Regions from separate parts of the Pseudoalteromonas sp. AOP31-A2-14 genome, predicted to be linked through region 1. Evidence: predicted binding sites of a transcription regulator. Region 1 holds the regulator's gene; each other region holds the start of a gene.

Region 1 (10,020 bases):
GCCGCTATCCACATCTAAAATTAGCACTAAACTAACGTCAGCAAAGTGGTGGCCTTTCGCCAGCATTTGTGTACCGACTAATAAACGGGCGCCGCCTTGATTTATGTCATCCAGCGCCTTTTCAAGGCTGCCTTTACGTCGTGTAGAGTCGCGGTCTATACGGCTAATTGGCGTTTCTGGAAATTCAGTCATTAAAAACTCTTCAATTTGCTCAGTGCCTTTACCATTAGGAAATATTTGTGTACTACCACAATCGGGGCATTGATGAGGCACATTGTTTTGTTCGCCGCAGTGATGGCAAATCATTTGGCCAATGGCTTTATGAAATGTAGCACTGGTGCTGCAACGTGAGCACTCACTTAGCCAGCCACACTCGTGACATATTAATGTGGGGGCAAAGCCTCGGCGGTTTAAAAAAACCATTACTTGTTTACCGCGCGCTAAATGTTGGCGCATAAAGGCCAGGCTCGCATGGGCTATCCCGGCTTGATCGGGCTGGCCTTTCATGTCGATAAGTTGAAACTGATTGTCAGTGCTGGTTTGTGCTCGCTCAGTTAAACTAAGCAATTGGTATTTATTGTTCAGTGCTTTATGTAGCGTTTCAAGAGCTGGAGTGGCACTGCCCAATATTAGCGGTATTTTATGTCTATAAGCACGATAAGCCGCTAAATCACGAGCATGATAGCGTAAGGTATCTTGTTGTTTAAATGAGCTGTCGTGCTCTTCATCAACGACAATCATGCCGAGCTTTAAAAATGGCAAAAAGATGCTAGAGCGAGTGCCAATTACGATTGCACAACTACCTTTCTCACAAAACCGCCACGTTTGTAAACGTTCATTATCGGTCAGTGCTGAGTGCCAAAGCATTATTGGCGTGTCTGGAAAACGGCGACGAAAACGGTTAACAGTTTGCGGTGTTAGGCCAATTTCAGGGACTAATACTAACGCTTGCTCACCCCGTTGTAATACATTTTCAAGGCATTGTAAGTACACCTCTGTTTTACCGCTACCGGTTACGCCTTCAAGTAAAAAGCTGTTAAACCCGTTACTTTGATTAATACTGGTGCAGGCAACCGCTTGTTCTTTATTGAGGGTTGGTTTAGTGCCGATTGTTGGGGCTACTTGCTGCCATTGATTGTCGTATTCAATGCTTTGCTCAATTAGTCCTTTAGTTACTAAGCTGTCGATGGTTTTTTTAGTAAAGCCCAGCGCTTTTAATTCTGTGAGCGACGACTTGCCTGAATTGGCAAGTTGCTTGAGTAGGTTTAATTGGGTTTTAGCTTTAAGTGATGGCAGCTTTTCGCCTTTTTCGCTAAGCGATACCATACTGATACTGGTTTTATCAGCGCATTGCCCTTGACGCAGCGCCGCTGGAAGCGCTATATGAATCGTTTCGCCTAGTGGGTAGCAATAGTAGCGGGCCGTGAACTTGAGTAAATCAAGGTGTTGCGTACTTAAAATAGGTTGGTCATCAATGACTTCGATAATCTGTTTGATTTTATTATCTGGCACGTCAGTCGTATTTTTAAGTGCGAGTACCACTGCGACCTTTTTTTGATTACCAAATGAGACGGTGACACGCATGCCTGGCGTTAACGGTGGTTGTTGTTCGTCAATTTTATAATCAAAGGTTCGGTGTAACGGAACTTTTATAGCAACTTCAACAAAACTCATAAATAACTCACCGATAAACTAATCTCTTAATGTACTAAAAATACTTGTAAAAACATACCAACAAATAACCTAAGTTAAAGTGATTGGTTACTTTTTAATAAGTTTTTTAGTAAAAATCACATATAAAGCTTGTGGCGGACAGGCTTGTTGAATAGAATACGCGCCCTAACTAATTTGTTTTAATCGACGTATGGTACCAGACTTCGGGTTTGGAGAGCGATGCGGCCTTAACTAGAGGTTTCTATGAAAAAAGGTATACACCCTAAGTACGAAGTAATTTCAGCAACTTGTTCGTGCGGAAATAAATTCGAAACAAGCTCAACTCTTTGTAAAGATATTCACTTAGACGTTTGTTCAGCTTGTCACCCGTTTTATACTGGTAAGCAAAAGATTTTAGACACTGGTGGCCGTGTTGATCGTTTCAACAAGCGCTTCGGTGCACTTAGCAGCAAAAAATAATTATTGCTGTTTAGTTGAAAGAAGCACCTTAGGGTGCTTTTTTTATACCTAAATTTCCTGCCATTTAATCTTGCCCACGTGGTTTCTCCTACATAACTATTTATCTTCTTTATACTGGCTATATTTATTGTGGTGCAGACAAAGTGTACTTTTGTTTTTATATTTTAATCAGTTTATATAAAAATATAGTCGTCATTAAAACACAAAATGTAGTTATCTTGTTGCTATATGGTTCTAACTTCTTAATTATGAATGTAAGTAAGGTATTACTGCTAAGTGTGCCTTGAAGTGTATTTTTTAGTAAAAATATATTGGTTAATATAACTAAATTATGAATTTATATTAGTTTAAATTATGTTTTTTTTGGTGAAGATTGTAGCCAAAACGCATAAAATTAACGAATATAGCTTATAACAGGATAGACCTGATATTGCTTGAATTTAATTATAATATAGGTATGGTTCTAACAAAAGCAACTCTCTCTCACTTTAACTTTGCAGGATAAAATCGCGTTATGTCAGATTTTCGTGAAAAAGCACTACATTACCATGCCCATCCCGTTCCAGGAAAAATCAGTATCGAGCTTACCAAGCCTGCTGAAACAGTCCATGATTTAGCGCTCGCTTATAGCCCCGGTGTTGCAGAGCCTGTACGCGAAATTGCCGCTGATCCTGCTAATGCTTATAAATATACTGGCAAAGGTAATACGGTTGCGGTGATCACAAACGGTACTGCTATTTTAGGATTGGGTAATTTAGGTCCGCTTGCTTCAAAACCTGTTATGGAAGGTAAAGCACTATTATTCAAGCGTTTTGCAGGTTTGGATTCAATTGATATTGAAGTAAAGCACCGCACAACAGAAGACTTTATCAATACTGTGGCTAATATCGCCGATACCTTTGGAGGTATCAATTTAGAAGATATTAAAGCTCCCGAGTGTTTTGAAATCGAAAAAGCCTTAATTGAGCGTTGTAGCATTCCAGTGTTTCATGATGACCAACACGGCACCGCGATTGTCACTGCTGCTGGTATGATCAACGCACTTGAAGTACAAGGTAAAGATATCGAAGATGCTATTATCGTATGTTTAGGTGCAGGCGCTGCCGCAGTTGCCTGTATGGAGCTATTAATTAAATGTGGTGCCCTGCGTGAACATATTTATATGCTTGATCGTAAAGGTGTTATTCACACACGCCGCGATGACCTGAACGAGTATAAGCAATTATTTGCTAACAATACGGATAAGCGCACCTTACAGGATGTTATTGAAGACGCTGATGTGTTTGTTGGTGTGTCGGGTCCTAACTTATTATCTGCTGAAGATTTAAAACTAATGGCAGACAGACCCGTGGTATTTGCTTGTTCGAACCCAGATCCAGAAATTTCTCCGGTGGTGGCTCACAATGCGCGTAATGATTTAATTATGGCAACAGGGCGTTCTGATTATCCAAACCAAGTAAACAATGTTTTATGTTTCCCGTTTATCTTTAGAGGCGCATTAGATGTACGCGCAACTGTGATTAATGACGAGATGAAAATTGCCGCCGTGGATGCTATTCGTAGTATTGCTAAAGAACCAGTACCTGCAGAGGTGATAAAGGCTTCTGGCGTTGATAGTTTAGAGTTTGGTGCAACTTATATTATCCCTAAGCCAATGGATCCGCGTTTATTGCCACGCATCGCTAAAGCGGTTGCGCAAGCAGCGATAGATTCGGGTGTAGCGCAAATAGATATGCCAGACAACTACATGGCGTAAAGTTAATATTAAAAAACCTCAGTAATTTACGTCGCTGAGGTTTTTTTATGCTTATTATAGAGCTACTCTTCGCTTAAGATGGGCACTTCTAGTCCCATTTCTTGCATTATTTTCTTCACTTCTTCAGGCACTTTTTCAGCGTTATCTTTACGTAAGTCTTCATCATTTGGTAAAGGTTGGCCGGTAAAAGCATGCAAGAATGCCTCACACAGTAGTTCGCTATTAGTTGCATGTCGTAAGTTATTAATTTGGCGGCGAGTACGCTCGTCAGTTAAAACTTTTAATACATTTAGCGGGATCGAAACGGTGATCTTTTTAACTTGCTCTGATTTTTTCCCGTGTTCTGCGTATGGGTGAATATATTCACCATTCCATTTAGCCATAAGATGTATCGTTGCCTCAGGTTATTAATTGTTTGCATAGCCTTTGCTACGCAAAGATGCCGAAATTCTATCTTGTTAAACAAGATAGTCAAATACTTGTTGTTTAGCCATCTAGGAGGTTAAAAGTTTTTACTGCTGTATATTCGTCTAATAACGCTATAAATGCTTTGACTTCTTATATTTGATCACCTAACCTTTTAGACGTCTAAACATCCAATTATATAGGTGACGATATGAGTCAAAAAAACAAAGCAACCATTACAGTGCGTAGTGGCATTGATGCCGATAAACACCATGGCGCAGTTGTACCGCCGCTTTATTTATCGACCACCTACTCATTTGCTGACTTTGACACTAAGCGTGCTTATGATTATGGTCGCAGCGGTAACCCAAATCGTGACATCTTAGCTGAAACCCTAGCCGAGCTTGAAGGCGGTGCTAAAGGCATTATTACTGCAACCGGTATGTCAGCGGTCCATTTAGCTACGCAACTGCTTAACAGCGACGATACACTGGTAATACCGCATGACTGTTACGGTGGCAGCTACCGATTATTTACTTCACTTGCTAAGCGAGGCTTGTTGAAGCTTGAGGTTTTGGATTTAACCAAAGCTGAAAATCACCAAAAAATTCTTGAAATAAAACCAAAACTAATTTGGATTGAAACCCCCAGTAACCCAATTTTACGCTTAACCGATATAAAAGCGATTACCACAATTGCAAAGCAGTGTGGCGCATTAGTGGGCGCAGACAATACCTTTTTATCGCCAGCTTTACAAAATCCTATTGAGTTTGGAGTTGATATTATAGTGCATTCAACCACTAAATATATTAATGGTCATTCTGACGTTGTGGGCGGTGCTGTGATTGCAGCTACTCAAGAGTTAGGTGATGAGCTTGCTTGGTGGGCAAACAATATAGGTATTACTGGCGCACCATTTGATAGCTATCTAACGCTACGCGGCCTGCGTACGCTTAATGTACGTTTAAAGCAACACCAAGAAAATGCTTTCACGATTGCCGAGTATCTCGAGTGTTCACCGTTTGTTAGCCAAGTTTATTATCCTGGCCTTGCATCTCATCCGCAACATGAGCTTGCTAAAGCGCAGCAGCGTGGTTTTGGTGGTATGGTGAGTTTTGATATTAAAGGTGATGTTAATGATGCAGCAGCGTTTTTAACTAGCCTTAAAGAATTTAGTTTAGCAGAGTCTCTGGGGGGAGTAGAGAGCTTAATTTGTCATCCTGCCACTATGACTCACGCAGGCATGGAACCAAAAGCACGTTTAGAAGCGGGCGTTGGCGATACGCTTATCCGTATGTCAGTAGGTATTGAAGATGTAAAAGATTTACTGGCTGATTTAGACCGTGTATTTAATAAAGTTAAACCTGGTCAAGGGCTGCAGCAAGCAACTCAAGACACCAAAGAGCAAGCGAAAACAGCGCAATCCTCAACTTATAGCAGCTTTGCATTAACGGCTGCTCATACGGCACTATGGTAATAATATGGTAGATGTTGTTCATAAATTTGGTGGTTCTAGCTTAAGCTCTCCTGAACGTTATCAGGCGGTTGCGAATATTGTATTAGCTAATAGCCAATCGGGCGACTGCATAGTCGTTTCTGCAGCGGGTAAAACAACCGATACACTCGTTAAGCTTTGGCATAGTTATCAGCATGAGGATAACCAAGCCCAAAGTGATATTATTTTATTATTAGATAATCACCAACGTTCGTTGATTGAGTCGTTATTAAAAGGCGCACAAAAACAAAAATTACTTAGCTTGCTCAATCAAGAGCTTGCTGCTATTAGTGAATTGGCACATAGCAATAATTTACACGAGGCAACATTATTAGCGCACGGTGAATTGTGGTCAGCGCGTTTATTAGCGGCTTACCTAGTTGAGTTAGGTATTGAAGCGGGAGCGATAGATGCTCGTCAGCTATTCACTTTGAATGACGGTCAGTTATTACATCAAAAAAACCAACAGCAATGTAGTGAGTTAATCAATAAGCATCAAATTAATGTGGTTACTGGTTTTATCGCTGCTGATTGCCAAGGTAACGCAGTAACTCTTGGTCGTAATGGTAGTGATTACAGTGCAACATTATTGGGCTATTATTGCCAAGCAAAACAGGTTTCAATTTGGACTGACACGCAAGGTGTATTTAGTACTGATCCGCGCAAAGTTAATAAAGCGATTAAGTATTCTAAAGTATGCCGTGGACAAGCTAACTTATTAGCACGTTTAGGTAATCCTGTGCTGCATGCAAAAACATTGTCGCCACTTAAAAACACAGGTACTAAATTACTGGTACGCAGTAGTTATGACTGCGATGCCAGCTCTACCGAAATTGTCAAAGAAGGTTTTTGTAAAGCAAAGCGCTTTATTACTACCCTAGAAAATATTGATTTATTGCGAGTGGATAAGTTAAAGGCGGGCGAAGTAGGTGAGTTGAGCCAGTTGATTCAACATAGTTTGCATCACTTTAGCAAAAGTGGTGACACTTATTTATTAGTTCCAGCGCTTGCTACTCACCAAGTGGTTAACTATTTAACTGGGCGGGTTAATATTATTGAGTCAAACCTCAATGGTTGTGCGGTTGTAGCGCCAGAAGCGGATATTAAGCACCTAGCAGAGCAAGCTGTAACAGTACTTAGTGAACAAAGCATCGTGACGCGTTTTAGTCATCAAGATCAAGATTACCTATTAACGCTTACCGACCAAAAGCTCACTAGTGATGTACTGAGTATTTTGCATGATAAGTTAATTAATAAAAGCCAAGAATTAGCGCTTATTATCGCCGGTCTTGGCAATGTGGGCGAAACCTTTATTGAACAGCTTGAGCAGCAACTAATGCGATTGTCAGCGCAATTTAATATTAAGCTTGTGGGTTTGCTTCGCTCTGAGCAGATGCTATTTAGCCCAAGTGGTATTAATTTAACGAGCTGGAAAACACAATGGCAAAATGAAGCGGTTAACTATCAGCAAGATGAATTGCTCGCGCATATTAGCGAGCTTGATTACGAACATAAAGTGGTGATTGATATCACCGCCAGTGAAGGTTTTAGCCTACTTTATCCAGCTTTTGTTGATTTAGATTGCCACTTAATAAGTGCTAATAAATATGCAGGTACTGCAGATAACAGCTGGTATCAAGCACTTCGAAATAACTTAACTGAGCGTAATTTACTATGGCGCTATAACACGAGTGTTGGTGCGGGCTTACCGATTAATTTTACCTTAGCTGATTTACAAAATAGTGGCGATAAAATCACTCATATTGAAGGGGTTTTTTCAGGCACGCTCTCATGGCTATGTAGCAGCTATGATGGCAGTCAGCCATTTTCAGAGTTAGTATTGGAAGCGCAAAAAATGGGCTTTACTGAGCCAGATCCACGTGAAGACTTATCTGGCCGCGACATGCAGCGTAAGTTATTAATACTTGCTCGTGAGGTTGGCTTAACCTTAGAGCTTGATGATATCGCGCTAACGCCACTAATGCCTGAGCAATTAGCGGGTGGTGACTGGCAGTCATTTTTAGATAATAAAGACCTACTCGATACTTTTGTGGCTGAAAAAGCTGCTGCTGCAAAAGCTAAAAATGAAGTGCTACGTTACACCGGCGCACTAAGTTTAATTAATGGTAAAGTCGCGGCAGAAGTGGGCTTAGTCAGTGTGCAAAAAAGCGATGCACTTGCGAACTTAACTCCCGGCGATAACATCTTTGTTATTAATAGTCAGTGGTACAGCGATAACGCGTTAGTAATACAAGGCCCCGGTGCGGGTAAAGAAGTGACTGCAGCAGGTGTTCACTCTGATTTATATTGGCTTGTACAAAATCTTCAATAAGCAACATAATTATCCTAATAAAAATGCCAGCAATATGCTGGCATTTTTGTTTGTTAACTTAAGTTTTGCCGTTGAATTAAAACAGTTCTTCTTCTGTTTTGGTTTCTTCTTCAAAAACATTGACCGGTTGCTGCAATACATACTTGGTAGGCGAGGTGCCTTTAGTAAAGTACTCAAATCGACTGGTGTAATCGTTTTTGTGGCTTAACAATCCAGTAGCTAAGTCGATACGCACTGATACAAGGCCTTCAGGCGGCTCTATTGGCGCTTCAGGTTTATCTTTAAGGGCAAACTTCATATAATCAATCCACGCAGGCTGGGCAGTTTTAGCGCCAGACTCTGCACCTGATATTTGTCCGCTATCAAGGTTGCTGTTATATGTTGAGCGTCCTAATGGATTACCGGGGTTATCAAAGCCCACCCAAACAGTGGTCATTATGTCGCGGTTAAAGCCACTAAACCAAGTATCGATAGAGTCATTGGTGGTCCCTGTTTTACCCGATAAGTCACGACGTTCTAAAGATTGTGCTCGCCAACCTGTGCCACTCCAACCGGTTTTATGAGCCCAGCTGCCGCCGCCCCAAATTGCGCTATTCATCGCATCAGCTATTAAAAACGCATTTTGCTTTGAAATAATACGCGGCGCGCAAGTAACAGAAGGAGGTTGCTTGCTAGGCTCTATCGTTTCATTATCACACGCTAATTCAGGCTCAGTTTTAAATAGCACGTTACCTGCGAAGTCCTGAACTTCAGTAATGAAATAAGGAGTGATTAAGTGACCGCCATTAGCAAAAGTGCTCATACCACGGGCCAGCTCAAGCGGTGTAATTGAAGCACTACCTAAAGCCAGTGACTCACTGCGGTTAATGTCGCTGTTGGCAAAGCCAAATTTTAGCAGGTGATCGGCAGTTCGTTGTAAGCCAACACCACGTAGTAAACGTACTGATATCACGTTTTTAGATTGCGCTAATGCGCGACGGATACGAATTGGGCCATTATAAACAGCAGGACTGTTTTTTGGCCGCCATGCTACCCCTTGGCTTTTATCCCATTGATTTATTGGGGCGTCATTTAAAATTGAAGCCAATGTATAACCACGTTCAATAGCCGCAGAGTAAATAAAGGGTTTGATATTTGAGCCTACTTGGCGTTTAGCTTGTACAGCACGGTTATACTGGCTTTGCTCAAAACTATAACCGCCAACAATGGCTTTAATACGGCCATCGTTTGGATCAAGCGAAACCAGAGCGCTCGCCGGTTCTGGTAGCTGGCTTAATATATAACTGCCATCGTCTTTTTTACGTAACCAAATTTGTTCACCCGGATTTAAAATATCTGTAGCCGCCTTCGGAGCATAGCTTTGACGGTAACGGGTAATATATTTACGTGCCCACTTTAAATTTTCCCAATCAAGAGTGGCGTGCTCTCCATTTTTCAAAAGTACTTGAGCGCTTTTTTCTTCTACCTTCATAACGGCAGCAGCCAAAAGTGGGCCAATTTCGTTAGCACTTTTTAGCTTTTCTAAAATATCACTTTCCGAGGGGGCCTGCTGGTTTTCAACATTCCATAAAATCGCTTCGGGGCCGCGAAAGCCATGACGCATATCGTAAGCATGTAAGTTATCAACTAACGCTGTTTGGGCTGCCTTTTGTACCTTAGAATCAACACTGGTATATACATTAAAACCGGAGTTGTAAGCTCGTTCATAACCATAACGAGCAACCATTTCGGCGCGCACCATTTCAGATATATAAGGAGCGTATAAATCTATTTCAGCGCCATGAAAAAACGCTGTAATTGGCTCTACTTTAGTTTCATCATAAACGGCTTTTGTTATATAGCCTTCAGCAAGCATGCGCCCTAGCACTACGTTGCGACGAGCCTTTGCACGTACGGGGT
Region 2 (10,020 bases), 2.2 Mb from region 1:
GCAAGCACGACGTTTTAATACAGACACCCAGCCAGAAAATCAAGAAAACTACGGATCAAAATGGTCAGTTAACTGTCGCAACTGAAGAACTTGGTAAGTATATTATTTCGAGCGATTACCCTGTTTCTGGAAAAGCGGTGGTTAGCGGTAATGAGGTTGATAGTACATATAATATTGTAAGTATCAGCTTTAATGTTAATTAATCCTACAGATTAACATTCACCTCAAGGCATTTGTTTACTATTTATTAAACCTTATTAGCTATAGATAGAAACATAAATTAACTTAAGCACAACAATATTACCGAAAAGTTAATGCAAGTAATTCTCATTAGTGATACCTTTGCACTCATCGTATTTAAATTGAGAATTACTATGCATTTTACCTTACTTCCTATTGCGACCGCTGTCAGCGTCGCACTTATATCTACAAACATTGCTGCAGCAGAAAATAACACCCAAAGTGAAGATAAAAATAAAATTGAAAAAATCACGGTTAACGGTAAATACATAGTCAACGAAACAATCGATACTGCGACAGGTCTCGGGTTATCTATTCGCGAAACACCTCAGTCCGTTACGGTATTCACCGCTGAACGAATTCGTGACCAGGATCTTGATACCATTATTGATATTGTAGATAACACGGTGGGTGTATCGTCCTCCAAAATGGATAATGTTAGGAACTCTATGCAATCACGTGGATTTGATGTTACTAATTATCAAATAGACGGAGTACCTATTTCTTGGAGTTTAGCTGGTAACGCGGGCGAAACATCGGCAGATATATCTATTTATGAACGTGTAGAGTTTGTACGTGGTGCAACAGGTTTATTAACTGGTGCTGGTGATCCATCCGCTTCAATTAACTTAGTACGTAAACGTGCAACCAATACTGACTTAACCGGCTATGTAGATTTATCAGTTGGAAGTTGGAATAAAAAGCAGCTTACTGTCGATATAGCTGATAGCTTAAATGACAGCGGAACAGTGCGAGGTCGTGTTGTTGCAAAGTACGTTGATAGTGACTCTTATATTGATTTATATGAAGATAATAAGGAAATTTTATACGGAGTCTTAGAAGCTGACTTAAGCACTAATACGACTTTACGAGTTGGGGCAAGTTATCAAAATAGTAACCCCTATGGCGCTAGTTGGGGAGCCTTACCAGCTATATTCTCTGATGGCACAGCAACTGATTGGGACGTATCAAAAACCACCGCTCTTGATTGGACTCGCTGGGAAACAACGCACAAAAACTACTTTGCAACTATTGAGCATTTATTTGCTAATGGCTGGCAATTAGTGGCCAATTACAATCACTCAGAGTACGACAAAACATCACGACTTTTTTATGTGAGTGGTGCTCTCGATAAAGAAACAGGTGAAGGCCTTACAGGTCAGCGCGATTATTCATTTGGTACGACTAAACAAGACAGTGTTGATTTTCAATTGAAGGGTCAATATGGATTATTCTCACAAACTCATGACTTCGTTCTCGGCGCACTATACTCGGAGCAAGAAGGACAAACCAGTACTTATGATCCATCCCCAATGGCTGGCGGCGGTACATGGGATGCTTTGGACATTGGTAATTTTTATGAGTTTGAAAACAGTGATATTCAAGAGCCTGATTGGACAGCAGAGTCGACATTACGTGATGATAACGACACAGTGCAAAAGGGCTTCTATGCAGCAACGCGCTTGTCGATTACCGATTCATTAAAAGTCATTGGTGGTGGACGAATTTCTTCGTGGGAACGTGACCGAGTAAATTACGGCACAGTAGAAAACTATGGTAACACAGGCGTATTTGTTCCCTACGTTGGTGCTTTGTATGATGTTAATGAACAGCACCGTATTTACGCAAGCTACACAGAAATCTTCAGCCCACAGAATAATCAAGATACCAATGGTGATTTCCTTGACCCTATTGATGGTAAAGCGAGCGAGATTGGCTTAAAAAGTGCGTATTTTGATGAGCGCTTACAAACATCCGTTGCTATTTTTGATATCCAGCAAGATAACTTAGCCGTTGAAGATCCAAACTATGTACCTACAGCAGAGCAGATGAGTGCTTACTATGGGGCTGAGGGTACGCAAAGCTATGGTTTTGAATTTGAAATTATGGGTGAACCCGTTGCTGGTTGGAATGTGTCCGCGGGTTACTCACAGTTTAAGGCTGAAGATGCCGACGATATCAAAGTAAATACCGATGCCCCTCGTAAGCAATTCAAAGTATTCACAACATATCAGTTTGTTGATAATTTACCCGAACTCACTATTGGTGGAGGCATAAATTGGCAAAGCGAAACATACGCACAAGGAAGCACTGCACGTGTTGAGCAAGACGCTTATACCTTAGTAAACCTTATGGCGCGTTATGATATTAACGATTCGATGGATTTACAGTTAAATGTTAATAACTTATTTGATGAGAAATATTATAGTTATGTCTCAGCAGGTTTTTACAATAACTATCGTTATGGCACCCCGCAAAATGCATCACTGAGCTTTAGTTATAAGTTCTAATTTATCATCACATTGGGCCTATAGTTTTAGGCCCAATCCCCCATTTAGTTTTGCACGCTCCCCCATTAACTGGAATCTCCAACTATTGGGGGCTACTTTATAATTCTAGCTCACATTTACTTGGAACTGATGCAGAGCATAAGTTCAATCGGGCTCATACCCCAAGTTAGGCGATAACCAACGTTCTGCCTCTTCCAAGCTCATGTTGGTACGTTTGGCATAATCTTCTACCTGATCTTGTTGAATCGCGGCTATAGCGTAATATTTAGCCTCTGGGTGTGAAAAATACCAGCCCGAAACCGCAGCACCTGGCCACATGGCGTATGAGCTAGTGAGCCGCATGCCAATGCGTTTTTCAGTGTCTAACAACTGCCAAATTTTCTTTTTCTCAGTGTGCTCAGGGCACGCTGGGTAACCGGGGGCTGGACGAATGCCTTGATAGTTTTCGCGAATTAGCTCATCGTTACCCAGATTTTCATCGGGCGCATAACCCCAATACTCTTTACGCACTTGTTCGTGCAAGTATTCGGCAAACGCTTCTGCGAGCCTATCGGCCACCGATTTTATCATTATTTTATTGTAGTCGTCTTGCTTGGCGTCGAACGCATTGGCTAGATTGTCTTCTTCTAACCCGCCCGTTACGGCAAACGCACCAAAGTAATCCGGTGTCCCTTTTGGCGCAATATAGTCGGCCAAACAGTAGTTAGCAAAGTCGGTTTTTTCGGTTTGCTGGCGTAAATGGCACGAGGTATTTAACAGCTCTTTGCGAGTTTCGTCAGTGTAAATTTCTATATCATCACCCACACGGTTCGCAGGGAATAAACCAATTACACCCAGCGGTTGTAAACTACCTGCTTTTTCAAGGTCGTCGAGCATGTCGTTAGCGTCTTTAAATAAGCTTTGTGCTTGCTCTCCAACCACCTCGTCGGTCATTATGCGCGGATATTTACCTGCGATTGACCACGTCATAAAGTATGGCGTCCAATCTATATATTTACGAAGTGTAGCAATAGATACATTTTTAAATTCGGTCACGCCCAGCTTATTAGGCACAGGAGGCGTGTAGTTATCCCAATCAAGTTGGGCGGCATTATCACGGGCACGTTGTATTGTTACCGGTTTTGAGCGGGGCTTTTTACGAGCCTGTTGCTCACGTACTTTTACATACTCGGCGCTGATTTTTTCTAAAAAGGTGGGTTTATGCTCTTTTGATAATAAGTTAGAGACGACACCTACTGCACGGCTGGCATTATTTACATATACCACTCCTTTATCGTATTGCGGCTGAATTTTAACTGCAGTATGCGCTTTAGAAGTGGTCGCGCCGCCTATCAATAATGGTAGTTCAAATCCGCGGCGGGTCATTTCTTTCGCTACGTGCACCATTTCATCAAGCGATGGGGTTATAAGGCCAGATAAACCAATAGCATCGGCTTTTTCGTCAATGGCGGTTTGTAGTATTTTCTCTGCCGGCACCATTACACCTAAATCAATAACTTCATAATTATTACATTGCAGCACTACGCCAACAATATTCTTACCGATGTCGTGTACGTCACCTTTAACAGTGGCCATGACTATTTTACCATTAGTGGCGCCTTCTTCTTTTTCGGCTTCAATGTAAGGGTCAAGATAGGCTACGGCACGCTTCATTACGCGAGCTGATTTTACTACTTGTGGTAAAAACATTTTACCTGCACCGAATAAATCCCCTACTACGTTCATACCATCCATTAATGGCCCTTCAATAACATGAATAGGTTTAGCGGCAGCGACGCGGCACTGCTCGGTGTCTTCTTCTATGTATTCGGTGATACCTTTAACGAGGGCATGCTCTAGGCGTTTTTCTACAGACCATGTGCGCCATTCTAGATCTTCAACACGTTCCGCTTGGGCCATACCTGAGTATTTAGGCGCAAGTTCGACTAAACGCTCCCCAGCGCCTGAGTCGGCGTTTAAAACAACATCTTCAACGGCTTTACGTAACTCTTCTGGGATATCGTCGTAAACGGCGAGTTGCCCTGCGTTAACAATGCCCATATCCATACCCGCTTGAATGGCGTGATATAAAAATACAGAGTGAATCGCCTCACGTACTGGGTTATTACCCCTAAACGAAAACGATACATTAGACACCCCGCCCGACACTTTACAATGAGGTAAATTTTGTTTGATACGACGCGTCCCTTCGATAAACTCGACCGCGTAATTATCATGTTCTTCGATGCCCGTGGCGACTGCAAAAATATTCGGATCAAAAATAATATCTTCTGGTGGAAAGCCCACCTGATCAACCAAAATACGGTAGCTACGCTGACAAATTGCAAATTTACGGTCAGCGGTGTCGGCTTGGCCGTCAGTATCAAATGCCATTACTACTGCCGCCGCACCAAAGCGTTTAATAATTTTAGCTTGATGAATAAACGGCTCTTCGCCTTCTTTAAGCGAGATTGAGTTAACTATCGCCTTACCTTGAATACACTTTAAACCTGCTTCAATTACTTCCCACTTTGAGGAGTCGACCATAATTGGTACTTTAGAAATATCAGGCTCTGAGGCAATGAGATTTAAAAACTTCACCATGGCGGCTTTAGAGTCCAGCATGGCTTCGTCCATGTTGATATCAATAACCTGTGCGCCGTTTTCTACTTGCTCACGGGCAACATTAAGCGCGGTTTCAAAATCTTCTTCCATGATCAAACGTTTGAACATGGCTGAACCGGTTACATTGGTACGCTCACCGACGTTGGTAAATACGGCTATTTGTTGTGTCATGTCGGCTATCCTAATTTAAGTTACACGCTTCAAGGCCTGATAAGCGCATACGCACTTCAAGCTCTGGTAATACACGGGGCTTAACCCCTTCTAGACCTTTAACAAATGCTTTAATATGTGCAGGTGTGGTGCCACAACAACCACCCACAATATTAATAAAGCCTGACTTACCCCAGTCTATAATTTCTTTCGCCATTTCAGGCGCTTCTAAGTCGTACTCCCCAAACTCATTGGGTAAACCCGCGTTCGGGTGCACTGAAGTGTAGGTTTCACACACACGCGATAACTCTTGCACGTATTGGCGCAATAAGTCAGGGCCAAGCGCGCAATTAAGGCCAATTGAAATGGGCTTAATATGGCGAATTGAATTATAAAATGCTTCGGTGGTTTGCCCCGAAAGCGTTCGCCCTGAAGCATCAGTAATAGTGCCTGAAATCATAACGGGTAATGTGCGTCCAGCTTGCTCAAATGCTTCTTCTACTGCGAACGAGGCGGCTTTAGCGTTTAGGGTGTCGAAAATGGTTTCAATTAAAATTAAATCTGCACCGCCTTCCATTAAAGCCAAAGTCGACTCAACGTACGCAGTTACTAGCTTATCAAAGGTGATATTGCGATAACCAGGGTCGTTTACATCTGGCGACAATGAACATGTTTTTGAGGTTGGCCCAAGTACACCCGCTACATAGCGTGGTTTAGCTGGGTTTTTAGCACTGTATTCGTCACAAATACTGCGTGCTAATTTAGCAGACTCTAGGTTTACTTCACGGCTGATACTTGCCATGTCGTAATCTTCCATTGAAATGGTGGTCGAGTTAAAGGTGTTGGTTTCGATAATATCAGCACCCGCATTTAAAAAACCCCGATGGATATCCGCAATAACTTTAGGCTGGGTCAGGCTTAATAAGTCGTTATTACCTTTTATTAGTACATGCCAATCTTTAAAGCGCTCACCACGATAGTCGTCTTCTTCAAACTTATGCTGCTGGATCATGGTACCCATTGCACCATCTAAAATTAAAATGCGCTGCTTTAATGCTTCTGTAATCTGCTGACTTTTATTAACGTTATTATTCGGCATAGTTGTTAGTCCTTACGGCTTGGCTAACTAAATTAATATCATAAGGTGTAGTTTGGTACACATAATAATTTAACCAGTTCGAAAAAAGCAAAAAAGCATGACTTTGCCACGTTTTCGACGGCTCATTGTCTGCATTATTATCTGGAAAATAGTTTTCTGGGATCGCTGCATCAGGGCTTTTTTCTAGGTCACGCTGATACTCATCCTTGAGCGTATGAGCATCGTACTCTGGATGACCCGTTATATACACTTGACTGCCCGATTTATTTTTAACTAAGTAAGCGCCCACTTGCTGTGAGCCTGCCAATACAACTAAGTCATCGCTGGCATTTATTTTTTCAATATCAATATGACCGAAACGAGAGTGCGGCACTAAAAACGAATCATCAAAACCGCGAGTAAGCGCGCCGTGATTAAAATAACATTGGTGATTAAATACGCCACAAAGTTTATTTTCTTTAAGTTCACGTTTTAATTTATGGTGATGATATAAACCCGCATGAGCGGCCCAACACGAAAACAACGTTGAGGTAACATGCTCTTCGGCCCAATCGAGCAATACGGTGAGTTCATCCCAATAAGCAACCTCGTCGTATTCTAAATGCGCAAGCGGCGCACCAGTGATGATAAGTGCATCGTAGTTATTATCTTTAACCTCAGAAAAGTAACGATAAAAAGTGTCTAAATGCTGCTCTGAGGTATTTCTACTACGGTGGGTGTCTAAGCGTAAAAGTTCAACATTAACTTGCAACGGAGAGTTTGCCAGCAAACGAATAAACTGTACCTCGGTTTCTACCTTATTAGGCATTAAATTCAAAATTGCCAACCGCATCGGGCGAATCTCTTGCGTTTTCGCACGGCTTTTTGGCATTACGAACACATTTTCATGACGTAATTTTGCAATCGCAGGCAATTCATCTTTAACAGTAATAGGCATTCTTAGCTCCAAGGTACAATTCACCAATGGCTAATTATGAACGGTTAGTTAAAAATTTCAACCTCTAGATGTTTAGATGTCTAAATGAATTTATTTTATTAGCCTATTTAGTCAAAAAAGTGTTCTGCTTTGCTGTTTCGTTGACTGTTTCACCTGTGAGCCACTACAATACACATTGAAATTTTTATTATTATTTGAAGGCTTTTTCCATGGTTTTACCTGATAAGTTTATATTCTCGATGAGTCATGTATCTAAGGTTGTGCCGCCTAAGCGCACTATCTTAAAAGATATCTCGTTGCATTTTTTCCCTGGCGCAAAAATTGGTGTACTTGGCTTAAACGGTTCGGGTAAATCAAGCTTACTGCGCATTATGGCAGGGGTTGATCAAGAGTTTGAAGGTGAAGCTCACCCTCAACCGGGCATTAAAATTGGCTACCTACCGCAAGAACCGGTACTTGATGAAAGTAAAACCGTGCGCGAAACCGTTGAAGAAGCGGTAAGTGAAGTTAAAAATGCACTAAACCGTCTTGATGAAGTTTACAACGAATACGCTATGGAAGACGCCGACTTTGATGCACTAGCAAAAGAGCAAGGCGAACTTGAAGCTATCATTCAAGCCCACGACGGTCACAATATTGATAACGTATTAGAGCGCGCGGCTGATGCGCTACGTCTGCCACCTTGGGATGCTAAAGTTGAAGTGTTATCGGGTGGTGAGCGTCGTCGTATCGCTATTTGTCGTTTATTACTTGAAAAGCCTGACATGCTTATTCTTGATGAGCCAACTAACCACTTGGATGCAGAATCAGTAGCTTGGCTTGAACGTTTCTTACATGATTACGAAGGCACTGTTGTGGCAGTAACCCATGACCGTTATTTCCTTGATAACGTAGCCGGTTGGATTCTAGAGCTTGACCGTGGTGAAGGTATTCCGTGGGAAGGTAACTACTCTTCATGGCTTGAGCAAAAAGATGCACGCTTACAGCAAGAGCAAAAATCTGAAAAAGCCCGTCAAAAATCAATCGCGCAAGAACTTGAATGGGTGCGTTCAAACCCTAAAGGTCGTCAAGCAAAGTCTAAAGCTCGTATGGCGCAGTTTAGTGAGCTACAGCACTCAGATTACCAAAAGCGTAACGAAACCAATGAGCTATTTATTCCACCAGGACCGCGCTTAGGCGACCAAGTTATTGAAGTTAAAAACTTGAAGAAAAGCTTTGGTGACCGTGTACTGATTGACGACTTAAACTTTACTATGCCAAAAGGCGCAATTGTGGGCATTATCGGTGCCAATGGCGCGGGTAAATCAACCCTATTTAAAATGTTAAGTGGTGAAGAAAAGCCAGATAGCGGCGAAATCACTATTGGTGAAACAGTGGAGCTTGCAACGGTTGATCAGTTCCGCGGTAACATGGACGACAGCAACACCGTTTTCCAAGAAATTTCAGACGGCCAAGACATATTAAAAATTGGTAATTTTGAGTTTCCAAGTCGTGCTTATGTTGGTCGCTTTAATTTTAAAGGTAACGATCAGCAAAAGTTTGTTAAAGACCTATCAGGTGGTGAGCGTAATCGTTTGCATTTAGCAAAACTATTGAAAGCTGGTGGCAACGTAATCCTGCTGGATGAGCCAACTAATGACTTGGACGTTGAAACATTACGTGCTCTTGAAAATGCAATCTTAGAGTTTCCGGGCAACGTGATGTGTATCTCGCATGACCGTTGGTTCTTAGACCGTATTGCTACGCATATTTTAGATTACCGCGATGAAGGTCAAATCAACTTTTTCGATGGTAACTACACAGAATATGAAGAGTGGCTTAAAAAGACCTTAGGTGCAGAGGCAACTCAACCTAAGCGTATTAAGTATAAAAAAATTGGCTAATGTATAGTCATTAATTTATCGCTCTGAAATCTCGTTATGAGTAATATTAGCCCTATCAAACGATAGGGCTTTTTTATAAACAAGCCTTTAAGCACAAGCATGGACTATCAAAATAAACTTGATTACCATAGCGTAAATAATTAAAAGCGCGCGGTTATGACGTTAAACCCACATTTACCTTTAGTTTATCATCCAAACTACTCATTTAACTTTGATCCCAAACACCGTTTTGTTATGAGCAAGTTTGCTAATTTATATCAGCATGTTAAAGAGTTAGGGCTTATAAATAATAATCTAGTACAGCCTGAGATTGGTAACCCTGATAAGCTAGAACTCGTGCATTGTGCGAGCTATTTAGATGATCTTTGGCGCAATCAATTAGACGAAAAAGCCCTTCGACGCATAGGATTACCTTGGTCTGAGGCATTAATAGCGCGCACATTTACAGCCCCTTTAGGTACGCTAGAAACTGCACGCCTTGCACTTAAACATGGTTTAGCGTGTCATTTAGCAGGCGGCACTCATCATGCTCACTTCGACTTTGGCTCAGGTTTTTGTATGGTCAACGATCTTGCCTTTACCACTCAAACACTTATACAAAGTGGCGAAGTAACTAACGTACTTATATTTGACTTAGACGTACATCAAGGTGATGGCACTGCCGCCATGCTTACCCACCAACCTTATGCGTATACTTGCTCTATTCACTGTGAAAAAAATTTCCCGTTTAGAAAGTCCTCAAGCGATTTAGATATTGGCCTCGCCAATAATATGCAAGATGATGAATATTTGGGAATTGTTGATGACACACTACAG
Region 3 (10,020 bases), 330 kb from region 1:
CCTTTTTTGTGTTACCTCATAATTAGTATTGGGGGTTATTTGAATTAACACAAGGAGAAAAAGCAGAAATATGACATTTATTTGTTACTAAAGTTGACTCAGATCAGTTCAGTCACATTAAATATGCAAAAGCCCGCATGTAGCGGGCTCTTCAACAGCATACTTAATTTTGTATATTAAGTGTACGAACAGCAATAATCAGCAAAGTCAGCCACTTTCACCTGAAATTTCACGTTAGCATCAACATTAAATGACTCGCCTTCAGACATGGTTTTCCATTCGCTCTCGCCTGGTAATAAAACTTGCCATTCACCACCATTTAATTCCATTAATTCTTTTTTGCTTGTAGCAAATTCAAATTCACCAGGTTGCATAAAACCTAATGTTTTTGTGCTGCCATCACTCATAACCACGGTACGGCTTGATACTTTACCATCAAAATATACGTTGGCTTTTTTAATCACACTTACATTATCAAACTGAGACATCCTCACTCCTGTTTATAGTTTATAAATTTAATTACGTCTACAGTGCCTGATACGCCTAAGGCTTGCAAGTAACAAGGTGTGAAAAATACTCACTTGAAACATAGAAGCTAGGTGAAAGGTCAAAGCTACTAGGGTTTAAAGGGCGAGCTTTATTCACCACAAAGGAGACTTAGTGGTAGAGATTATTCATTAGACTTTCTCTATGAAGCGCGAAGCGCCTCTGTGATCTCTGTGGTGAAATCCCTTTTACCTTAATCAGGCTAAAGTTGTATGGCTCGTGCCACTCTAGCTTTACTCTTATAATTTCCCCAACAAAAAAGCCCGCACTGCATTTAAAACAGTGCGGGCTTTTAAATTTAAGCCGTAAAAATTAAAACAATTCGTTTGCTTTGTTTACGATGTTTTCTACGGTGAAGCCAAAGTGTTCAAACAGCTCGTTAGCAGGAGCTGACTCACCAAAGGTGGTCATCCCCACTACTGCGCCATTTAGGCCAACGTATTTGTACCAGTAGTCAGCAATACCGGCTTCTACGGCTACGCGGCGTGTAACGCTTGCTGGTAGTACACTTTCTTTGTAAGCAGCGTCTTGTGCATCAAATACATCGGTTGATGGCATTGATACAACACGTACTTTTTTGCCTTGCTTACGTAGTTCAATTGCAGAGTCTTGCGCTAACTGCACCTCAGATCCTGTCGCAATTAAAATAAGATCGGGTTCGCCGTCACAACTAAGGATATAACCGCCTTTTTTCACATCACTTAACTGCTGTACTGAACGCTCTTGTTGCTCAAGACCTTGGCGAGTGAAAATCAAAGATGTTGGCCCATCTTGACGCTCGATGGCTTGTTGCCATGCAATGGCTGACTCGACTTGGTCACATGGACGCCAGTTAACAAGGTTAGGCGTTAAGCGCATGCTAGCAATTTGCTCTACAGGTTGGTGAGTTGGACCATCTTCACCTAAACCAATTGAATCGTGCGTATAAACAAAAATACTCGGCACTTTCATTAATGAAGCCATACGTACTGCGTTGCGCGCATATTCCATAAACATTAAGAATGTAGCGCCATAAGGGATAAACCCTTTATGTAATGCAATACCATTCATAATGGCCGACATACCAAACTCGCGAACACCGTAATAAATATAGTTACCGCTTGCGTCATCAGCAGTTACGCCTTTTGAACCATCCCAAATTGTTAGGTTTGAGCCAGCTAAATCAGCAGAGCCACCCATAAACTCTGGTAATAATGGACCAAATGCGTTCAATGCATTTTGAGAGGCTTTACGTGTCGCAGGGTTTGCAGGGTTTGCTTGTAGTTGCTCGATATATTCTTGAGATTTCTCGCTCCAATCAGCAGGTAGTTCTGAGCTTGTACGGCGTTTAAATTCTGCAGCAAGCTCTGGGTGTGCTTTTGCGTAGGCAGCAAACTTTTCATCCCAACTTGCTTCAAGTTGCTGACCTTTTTCTTTTGCGTCCCACTGATTATAAATATCAGCCGGAATATCAAATGCTTCCCCCGTCCAACCAAGAAATTCACGAGAAGCTATAATTTCATCTTCACCTAATGGCGCACCATGGCTGTCATGGCTACCTGATTTATTTGGTGAGCCATATCCAATCACTGTTTTACAGCAAATTAAGGTTGGTTTGTCGGTGATGCTACGCGCTTCTTCAATGGCTGCGCGAATAGCGTCTGAATCGTGTCCATCGACGCCACTGATTACATGCCAGCCATATGATTTAAAACGTGCTGGTGTGTCGTCGTTAAACCAACCTTCAACTTCACCATCAATAGAAATACCGTTGTCATCCCAAAATGCCACTAACTTGCCAAGCCCTAAAGTGCCAGCAAGTGAACACGCTTCGTGAGAAATACCTTCCATTAGACAGCCATCACCTAAAAAAGTATAAGTGTGGTGATCAACAATATCGTGGCCTTCACGGTTAAACTGTGCAGCAAGTGCTTTTTCAGCAATGGCCATACCGACGGCGTTTGTGATCCCTTGACCTAATGGCCCCGTAGTGGTCTCAATACCCGGCGCATAACCATATTCTGGATGACCCGGAGTTTTAGAATGCATTTGACGGAAGTTTTTGATTTCGTCAATTGGTAAATCATAACCACTTAAATGCAGTAGAGAATAGATAAGCATTGAACCGTGGCCGTTTGAAAGTATAAATCGATCTCTGTCTACCCACTCTGGATTGGTTGGATTGTGGTTTAGATAATCGCGCCATAATACTTCTGCGATATCAGCCATGCCCATAGGGGCCCCAGGGTGACCAGATTTGGCCTTTTGAACTGCGTCCATTGATAAGACGCGAATAGCGTTTGCAAGTTCTTTGCGAGACGGCATGAATTCTCCTACCTTTAACTGTGTTTGCGCTGGTTGTTGTATGTTACCCAAACAACTGGGATTGAACACCCATTCTTACTTATTGTGGGGGCTGTGTGCAATTAAAAACCCTATTTAATTGGCCATTATGAAAATTTTTTAAGAACAAAAAGTTATTAGTAAGGTTAATTAGCATTTAAATAGACGTCTAGGCGTAAAAATACTATGCAAATATATTTGTTTTAGATAAAATACGTCCCTTAATTTTTTAGCGCTCTTACCGACGTTTGTGAAGCGCAATATTTGTGAGCAGAAATACAATGGCAAAACATTTATTTACTTCTGAATCAGTTTCTGAAGGTCATCCGGATAAAATTGCAGATCAAATCTCTGACGCGGTACTTGATGCCATTTTAGAGCAAGATTCTCATGCCCGTGTTGCGTGCGAAACTTACGTAAAAACCGGTATGGTTATGGTCGGTGGTGAAGTCACCACGAGTGCTTGGGTTGATATTGAAGAAATCACCCGTAAAACGATACGTGAAATTGGTTACACTCATTCTGATATGGGTTTTGATGCTGATTCGTGTGCAATTTTAAATACTATTGGTAAGCAGTCTCCTGACATCAACCAAGGTGTTGACCGTACAAGCCCCGAAGAGCAAGGCGCTGGTGACCAAGGCTTAATGTTTGGTTACGCATGTAACGAAACTGAAGTGCTAATGCCTGCACCAGTGACTTATTCACACCGCTTAGTCCAGCGCCAAGCGCAAGTACGTAAAAGTGGAGAGCTCAACTGGTTACGCCCAGATGCAAAATCACAAGTTACTTTTGCATACGAAAATGGCAAACCAGTAAGTATTGATGCGGTAGTGCTTTCTACTCAACATAGTGAAGACATTTCACAAAATGATTTAGTAGAAGCAGTGATGGAAACTATCATCAAGCCAGTACTTCCAGCTGAGCTTATCACCAGCGAAACTAAGTTCTTTATTAACCCAACAGGTCGTTTTGTTATCGGCGGCCCTATGGGTGACTGTGGTTTAACGGGTCGTAAAATCATTGTTGATACCTACGGCGGCATGGCGCGTCACGGTGGCGGTGCTTTCTCTGGTAAAGATCCATCAAAAGTTGACCGCTCAGCGGCATATGCTGCACGTTACGTTGCTAAAAACGTAGTAGCTGCTGGCCTTGCTGATAAGTGTGAACTACAAGTGTCTTACGCAATCGGTGTTGCAGAGCCTACCTCAATCAGCGTTGAAACGTTTGGTACCAGCAAGTTAGAAGAAAGCCGTTTAATCGAGCTTATTCGTGAACACTTTGACCTGCGTCCATATGGCCTAATTCAAATGCTTGATCTTGAACGTCCAATTTACCTACCAACAGCCGCTTATGGTCACTTTGGTCGTGAAGAATTCCCTTGGGAGCGCACCGATAAAGCCGACGCACTTCGTGCAGCAGCTGGCCTTTAATTCCAGCCTTTATGCAAATACAAAAAAAGCGCCATTTGGCGCTTTTTTTGTATTTTTCTGACCGATATTAAAATAGGTTATGCTAAAACTTTACTTAGCTAACTCGGCTTAACCAACTCACCCGCTACACTGACCCACCACGCTCACTTGCTCAGCCTTGGTATAGTCTTTATTAATGAGCTGAACACGTAAAGCTTGCATCGTTTTAAGCGCACTTTTTAAACCTACTTTATTGCTTATCCAATAAGGCAATGACCCTCCGGGATCTGCAAATGCGGTATATTCAATGCTGAGCTGTTCGTTAATTTGTGTAAGTAGCCAACTTGCACGTAATTGCTCAAATCGAATAAAACCTTCAAGCCTTGGGATATAATCAGGGCGGCCTTGAATAATAAGCTCAGTTTGCTTGGCACTTATGGCTTTGTAGCAAGAGTGACTAACCATGTCGCGATTACTTACCGGCCACGGTGGATCGAACTGGGTATGAACAAGGGCTTCATTACGACTGGGCCGTGCAATAACGTCGACCTGAGTGACATTTTCAAGCCACTGTGGTGCGCTCGAGGTATCACTTAATAAGGCCATAAAATCACTCGCCATTACGGCTTTTACAGTCATATCAGCCTGCACTTCAAAAATACCGTTTGCGTGCTTTTTATAGTTTACCGTAACCCCATCTTGAGACTTCCAATGCTGCCACGGCGCCTCTTTTGCTGCGCAGTTAAAACCAATTAATAATATTAGCAAATAAACAATGCGCACTTTTAATCATCCTTGTAACTATCAATTACAACCAGTAAGGTGGTTTTGCCAATGAGGCGTGGCGGCTTTTTTCCATTGCGCTAACTAAAAACTCTGACTTTTGCTCCAACCAATTTTGAATTTTTATTAAGCCTTCATCATCTTGTCCTGCGCAAAGTTGCTTTAAATACTCAAGCGTACTTAACTCATAAATTCCATGAGAAATATCAAGCCATGGCACTCTAAATTCACTACGCTCTTCTTTATCAAACAAAGCGCCTAAACAATTGCCGCTGAGTAAACTATTTTCAAGCCTCACTTTAAGCCCTAAATAGTCTTTATAAGAAAACGATTGTTGTTCTGGTAATAAGCGGTGCATATCTTGCCAGTCTTTCTCGAACAATCGATTAGCAATATCTTTAACAGGCTTTTCAGCAGCTTGCAATTCAACCTGCCCCCAATCTTTACGCCACTGCTTCTCTACTAACCAAGTCGTTAGTGAGAGTAATAAACGATTGTAACGAGTGCTATGAAATAAAGCGTTAATATCTTCAATGTTTGGCTGTAGCTCTTTTAAGTCAGTGATAACTTGGGTGAGCTCAGGAGCATTATTAATTTTTTTATAGTAAGCGTGGCGCTTTGAAGTATAAGTTTTTAGTTGAATGGCATTTTCAACCCAAGCAATCTCACTTAACAGCCACTTTAGCTCAGTCCGTAGCTGATTAGTGCTATCTTTACTAACAATGTCATCATAAAGCCAAAAAGTATGACGAATTAAACTAATACCATCGGTAACACGCTTGAGGGTTTTTAAGCTCGGCTTATCAAAGTAGCATTGCTCGTGCTGCTGTACAAAGCGAATACCAAAATTCATAGCAGCTATTAACGCTTGTTCTTGGCTGGCATTTTGCGTTAGCGAAACAAAGCCTATTGATTTAGAAGGTTTCAGCGGCTTGTTGTCAGCAAGGCGGTAGCCCCGCGCGGCTTTTGAGTATAACCCAAGGCGGATTTTCCCTGTGCCAACTAACTTATCTGCAAGAGCAAATAACTCACTACGGCTGCCCTGCATGAGTTCTATTTCAAGCTCACAAATTGGCTCCATTGCACCCGATGCTGCTACTTCTCCTTTATCAAGTACCACCTCTATTTTAGCACCGCTATCGGTTTCAACGAGCCAAGTACGGCGTATAAAGTTAGTACTAAAAATAGGATAAAGATTTTCAGCAATAGCATTTACCTGCATGCCGTGAGGCCAAATACTGGTATCGAATGCTAATAAATCTGGACGAGCGTTGGCGATGGGTAGATTAAACTCAGGGCGTTGATGCAACCCACCGACTACTTCTCCTGCTAATTTAATGGTTTGCTCACATTGACTATCAGCGCAGCGGGTTCTAAAACCAATATCCAGCGCGCGAAGTTCACGACTTGGCGTATCGTAGTAAGCGTTTTGCAAACTGCGCGAAGGTTTATTAGTAACGGTTTTAGCAAATTGAGTGATTAACGCGGGGATCAGTGAAACTACAGCATCTGACACCAAAAATTTCAGTTCTATCTCAGTATCCATTAGAGTCGCGGATTACCTTTAAAATAATTAAGTGCTCAAAATAAACAAAGCAGACTAACAATGCAAATTTTTTAGTTAGTTAGGTAAAGCTGTGTCCATAATCAATGGATTACAATATCAGCCTTGCTATTAATTAGTGAAATCCATACTATCCCTATATATAATTGAAATAAAAATCATGACCGCTACGGACAAGGTTACATTAACAAGGTAGATTGATGTTAAAACACTGTTTATTCGGGCTACTACTGCTAGCCACTTCGTTTATTAGCTACGCTGAAGAAACGTCAAACTCAGCGCCAGAAAATGAAAATACCGCCTACATTATAGATAACCTCTATATATTTATGCACTCCGGTCCGGGAAAGAACTATCGAATTTTGGGTTCTGTGGATGCAGGTACGCAAATCGCCCTTTTATCCGATGAAGATAACGGCTATTTTAAGGTGTTAGATGATAAAGAGCGTGAAGGCTGGGTTGAAAGCAAATATATAAGTAAAACAGCTGGCTTACATCAACAATATCAAGCACTCAATAATGATATGACGTTGATGCAAGAGCAGCTTCGTCAAGCTGAAATAGAATTACCACAGTTGCAAGAGCAAAACCAAGAGCTAACAGCTCAAAACCAAGCGCTTGCAGAGCAAATAACTAAATTAAAAACGACTATGGAAGCAGAACGTAACCAAAAGCAAGCAGCAAGCTCTAAAGAAAAACGTCAACTATTAACTTACGGCGGCGCAATTGCTTTTATCGGATTATTTTTAGGCATTATTTTAACGATTGTTTTATCACGTCGTAAACGTTATGACGGTTGGGCATAAGCTAAGTAATAAAAAAGCATCTTTTTGGATGCTTTTTTACTTTATGCACTAAATATATCAACATCAGATAAACCCGAACCGATGATAGCTTTATTTTAGCGCTCGCAAGCCACTCACTAACAAAAAATGCAATCACAGCACTTCTGTAAAGTGCAGTACGCTCATAATTTATTTGTGCATATTTTAAATTGCGCTGCCATCTCGCCTAAACGTGGCTGTACTCATCCATGCCCGGGACGCGATTTTTCAGTAACTAGTCATTACTCCCGACGACCATCTAGCACCCAATAACTTGGTTTTTTTAGAATATGCCCACGTCCCCACTACCACAGCTGTGTTAGGTAACTAACGATACTTGCATATGAGCGTCTAAACGTTGATTAAGTTTAGCCTCACTAGTTTGGCGTAATAACCTTCAATATATCTTTCTTGTTCAAGCCGTTTTATACGGTCTAGACATGGGCTTGGGCTTAAGTTAACCTGCTTAGCAAGGTTAACATTTGAAATTCTGCCATTTTTTGCAGAACATCTAAAATTGATAAGATCGAGCATGCGCCATATATTTAGACTTGCCATGGCAGAATTTTATGTGGATAAGCTTAAAGTATGCCCTGTGAATTATCGTAAAACGTAAAATTTAACCAGCATATTCTGCTGGAATTTCATTAGAATGCACGCATTACTACAATGAAAATCGACGAGCAAAGTAATTTGCTTAAAGACACTCCACACTCTTGAGGGTTGCTTATGTTATTCAAAGGCGATTTAACAACAACTTGTCCTATCAGGCAAAAAATTCGTGATTTCTACCGTATAGACGAAAATGAAGTGATTACTCATATTTTACCATTAGCAGAAGTGGGCGTAAAAGCGCGAAGCCGTGCTTGGGAACGTGCTCGTCAAATGGTACATCAAATTCGTGAAGATCTTGATGGGCAAAGTAGTGTTGATGCACTATTGAATGAGTTTTCACTTTCAACTGAAGAAGGTGTCGTACTAATGTGTTTGGCCGAAGCACTACTTCGCGTTCCAGACAAAGACACTCAAGAAACACTTATCCGTGACAAGCTCGCTAATGGCGACTGGAGTTCACATTTAGGTAGTAGTGATTCATTATTTGTAAATGCATCATCGTGGGGCTTATTAGTTACCGGTAAAATGGTTAACTATAATGATAAAAGCAAAGAACAACAGTTTGGTATGTTAAAGAAAACTATAGGCCGCCTTGGCGAGCCGGTTATTCGCCGTTCTGTAAACTTTGCTATGAAGGTTATGGGTAAACAATTCGTTCTGGGCCGAAACATTGACGAAGCCATTGAGCGAGCAGCCGATACAGAGCGTAAAGGCTATGTATATTCATATGACATGCTTGGTGAAGCCGCCCGTACTATGGAAGATGCTGAGAACTATTACCAAAGCTATTTAAAAGCGATTCACTCAATTGGTAAAGCTGCTAATGGCCGCGGCCCAGTAAAAAGCCCAGGTATTTCAGTTAAGCTGTCGGCTATCCATCCTCGCTTTGAGTTTACCCACCGCGAACGTATAATGAACGAAATTCTGCCAAAACTTAAAGAACTGGCAATGGTGGCTAAAAGTTACGATATTGGCTTTACAGTCGACGCCGAGGAAGCGGATCGCTTAGATGTATCATTGGATGTTATTGAAGCGTTATTTAGTGATGATGACTTAGGTGAGTGGGATGGCTTTGGCCTTGCTGTACAAGCATATCAAAAGCGCGCAATTTTTGTAATTGAATGGCTAACCGACCTTGCTCGTCGCGTATCCAAACGTAGACTGATGGTGCGCTTAGTAAAAGGCGCTTATTGGGACACTGAAATTAAAACCACTCAGCAAGGTGGTTTAGATCACTTCCCGGTTTTTACCCGTAAAGCGACCACTGACGTATGTTATAAAGCCTGCGCCATTAAATTACTGGAAGCACGTGATGTGCTTTATCCTCAGTTTGCGACGCATAACGCTTATACTGCAGCGACTATTTTAGAAGTGGCTAAAGGCAACCATGAAGGCTTTGAGTTCCAACGTCTGCACGGTATGGGCGAATCATTATTTGACCAAATAGTTGAAAAAGAAAAACTGCAATGCCGCGTATACGCGCCCGTTGGTGAACACGAAGACTTACTTGCTTATTTAGTTCGTCGTTTACTTGAAAACGGTGCAAACTCTTCATTTGTTAATGCAATTGTAGACACAAAACACCCCGTTGAAGCATTACTACCTGACCCAGTCGAAACATTGCAGGGCTTACGTAATAAATATAATACGCAAATCAAAATGCCAATTGATTTATACGGTGATGAACGCGCCAACTCAAAAGGCATGGACTTAACCGATATCAATGCTATTACGCCACTCAAAGAAAACCTTGATAACTGGTTTCGCGAGCACAATATTGAGCAAAGCCAAGTACCAGAAGGTGCATTAGCAGTAAAGAACCCGGCGAACCACAAAGAAATTATTGGTCATGTGAAGCTGCAAAATAGCGATGACATGAAAGTAATACTAGAAAACTCCGAAACGGCTTTTGAATCTTGGTCACAAACATCCGTAAAAGAGCGCGCTAACTTAC

Evidence for each region. The regulator MetJ, encoded in region 1, represses methionine synthesis genes. The targets are predictions, from matches to a motif close to TAGACGTCTAGACGTCTA.
Region 2: a site for MetJ is predicted at 7,387-7,404, ahead of metA (homoserine O-succinyltransferase MetA). Genes of this name have one in related genera too.
Region 3: a site for MetJ is predicted at 3,031-3,048, ahead of metK (methionine adenosyltransferase). Genes of this name have one in related genera too.

The regions. Positions count from the first base shown of each region.
Region 1 covers NZ_JBQSXI010000001.1:3,013,558-3,023,577, reverse strand. Annotated here, with positions in the region: gene priA (primosomal protein N') at 1-1,674, opposite strand, end outside; gene rpmE (50S ribosomal protein L31) at 1,918-2,133, shown strand; gene ACT3S9_RS13975 (malic enzyme-like NAD(P)-binding protein) at 2,648-3,889, shown strand; gene metJ (met regulon transcriptional regulator MetJ) at 3,952-4,272, opposite strand; gene metB (cystathionine gamma-synthase) at 4,506-5,771, shown strand; gene metL (bifunctional aspartate kinase/homoserine dehydrogenase II) at 5,776-8,121, shown strand; gene ACT3S9_RS13955 (penicillin-binding protein 1A) at 8,198-10,020, opposite strand, start outside.
Region 2 covers NZ_JBQSXI010000001.1:799,196-809,215, reverse strand. Annotated here, with positions in the region: gene ACT3S9_RS03755 (DUF4198 domain-containing protein) at 1-203, shown strand, start outside; gene ACT3S9_RS03750 (TonB-dependent siderophore receptor) at 375-2,531, shown strand; gene metH (methionine synthase) at 2,676-5,306, opposite strand; gene ACT3S9_RS03740 (homocysteine S-methyltransferase family protein) at 5,317-6,384, opposite strand; gene metA (homoserine O-succinyltransferase MetA) at 6,374-7,321, opposite strand; gene ettA (energy-dependent translational throttle protein EttA) at 7,531-9,204, shown strand; gene ACT3S9_RS03725 (histone deacetylase family protein) at 9,361-10,020, shown strand, end outside.
Region 3 covers NZ_JBQSXI010000001.1:2,687,613-2,697,632, forward strand. Annotated here, with positions in the region: gene ppnP (pyrimidine/purine nucleoside phosphorylase) at 177-488, opposite strand; gene tkt (transketolase) at 859-2,850, opposite strand; gene metK (methionine adenosyltransferase) at 3,150-4,301, shown strand; gene ACT3S9_RS12425 (START domain-containing protein) at 4,419-5,063, opposite strand; gene ACT3S9_RS12430 (CYTH and CHAD domain-containing protein) at 5,089-6,609, opposite strand; gene ACT3S9_RS12435 (TIGR04211 family SH3 domain-containing protein) at 6,828-7,433, shown strand; partial or broken gene ACT3S9_RS12440 (Lrp/AsnC family transcriptional regulator) at 7,690-7,996, opposite strand; gene putA (bifunctional proline dehydrogenase/L-glutamate gamma-semialdehyde dehydrogenase PutA) at 8,181-10,020, shown strand, end outside.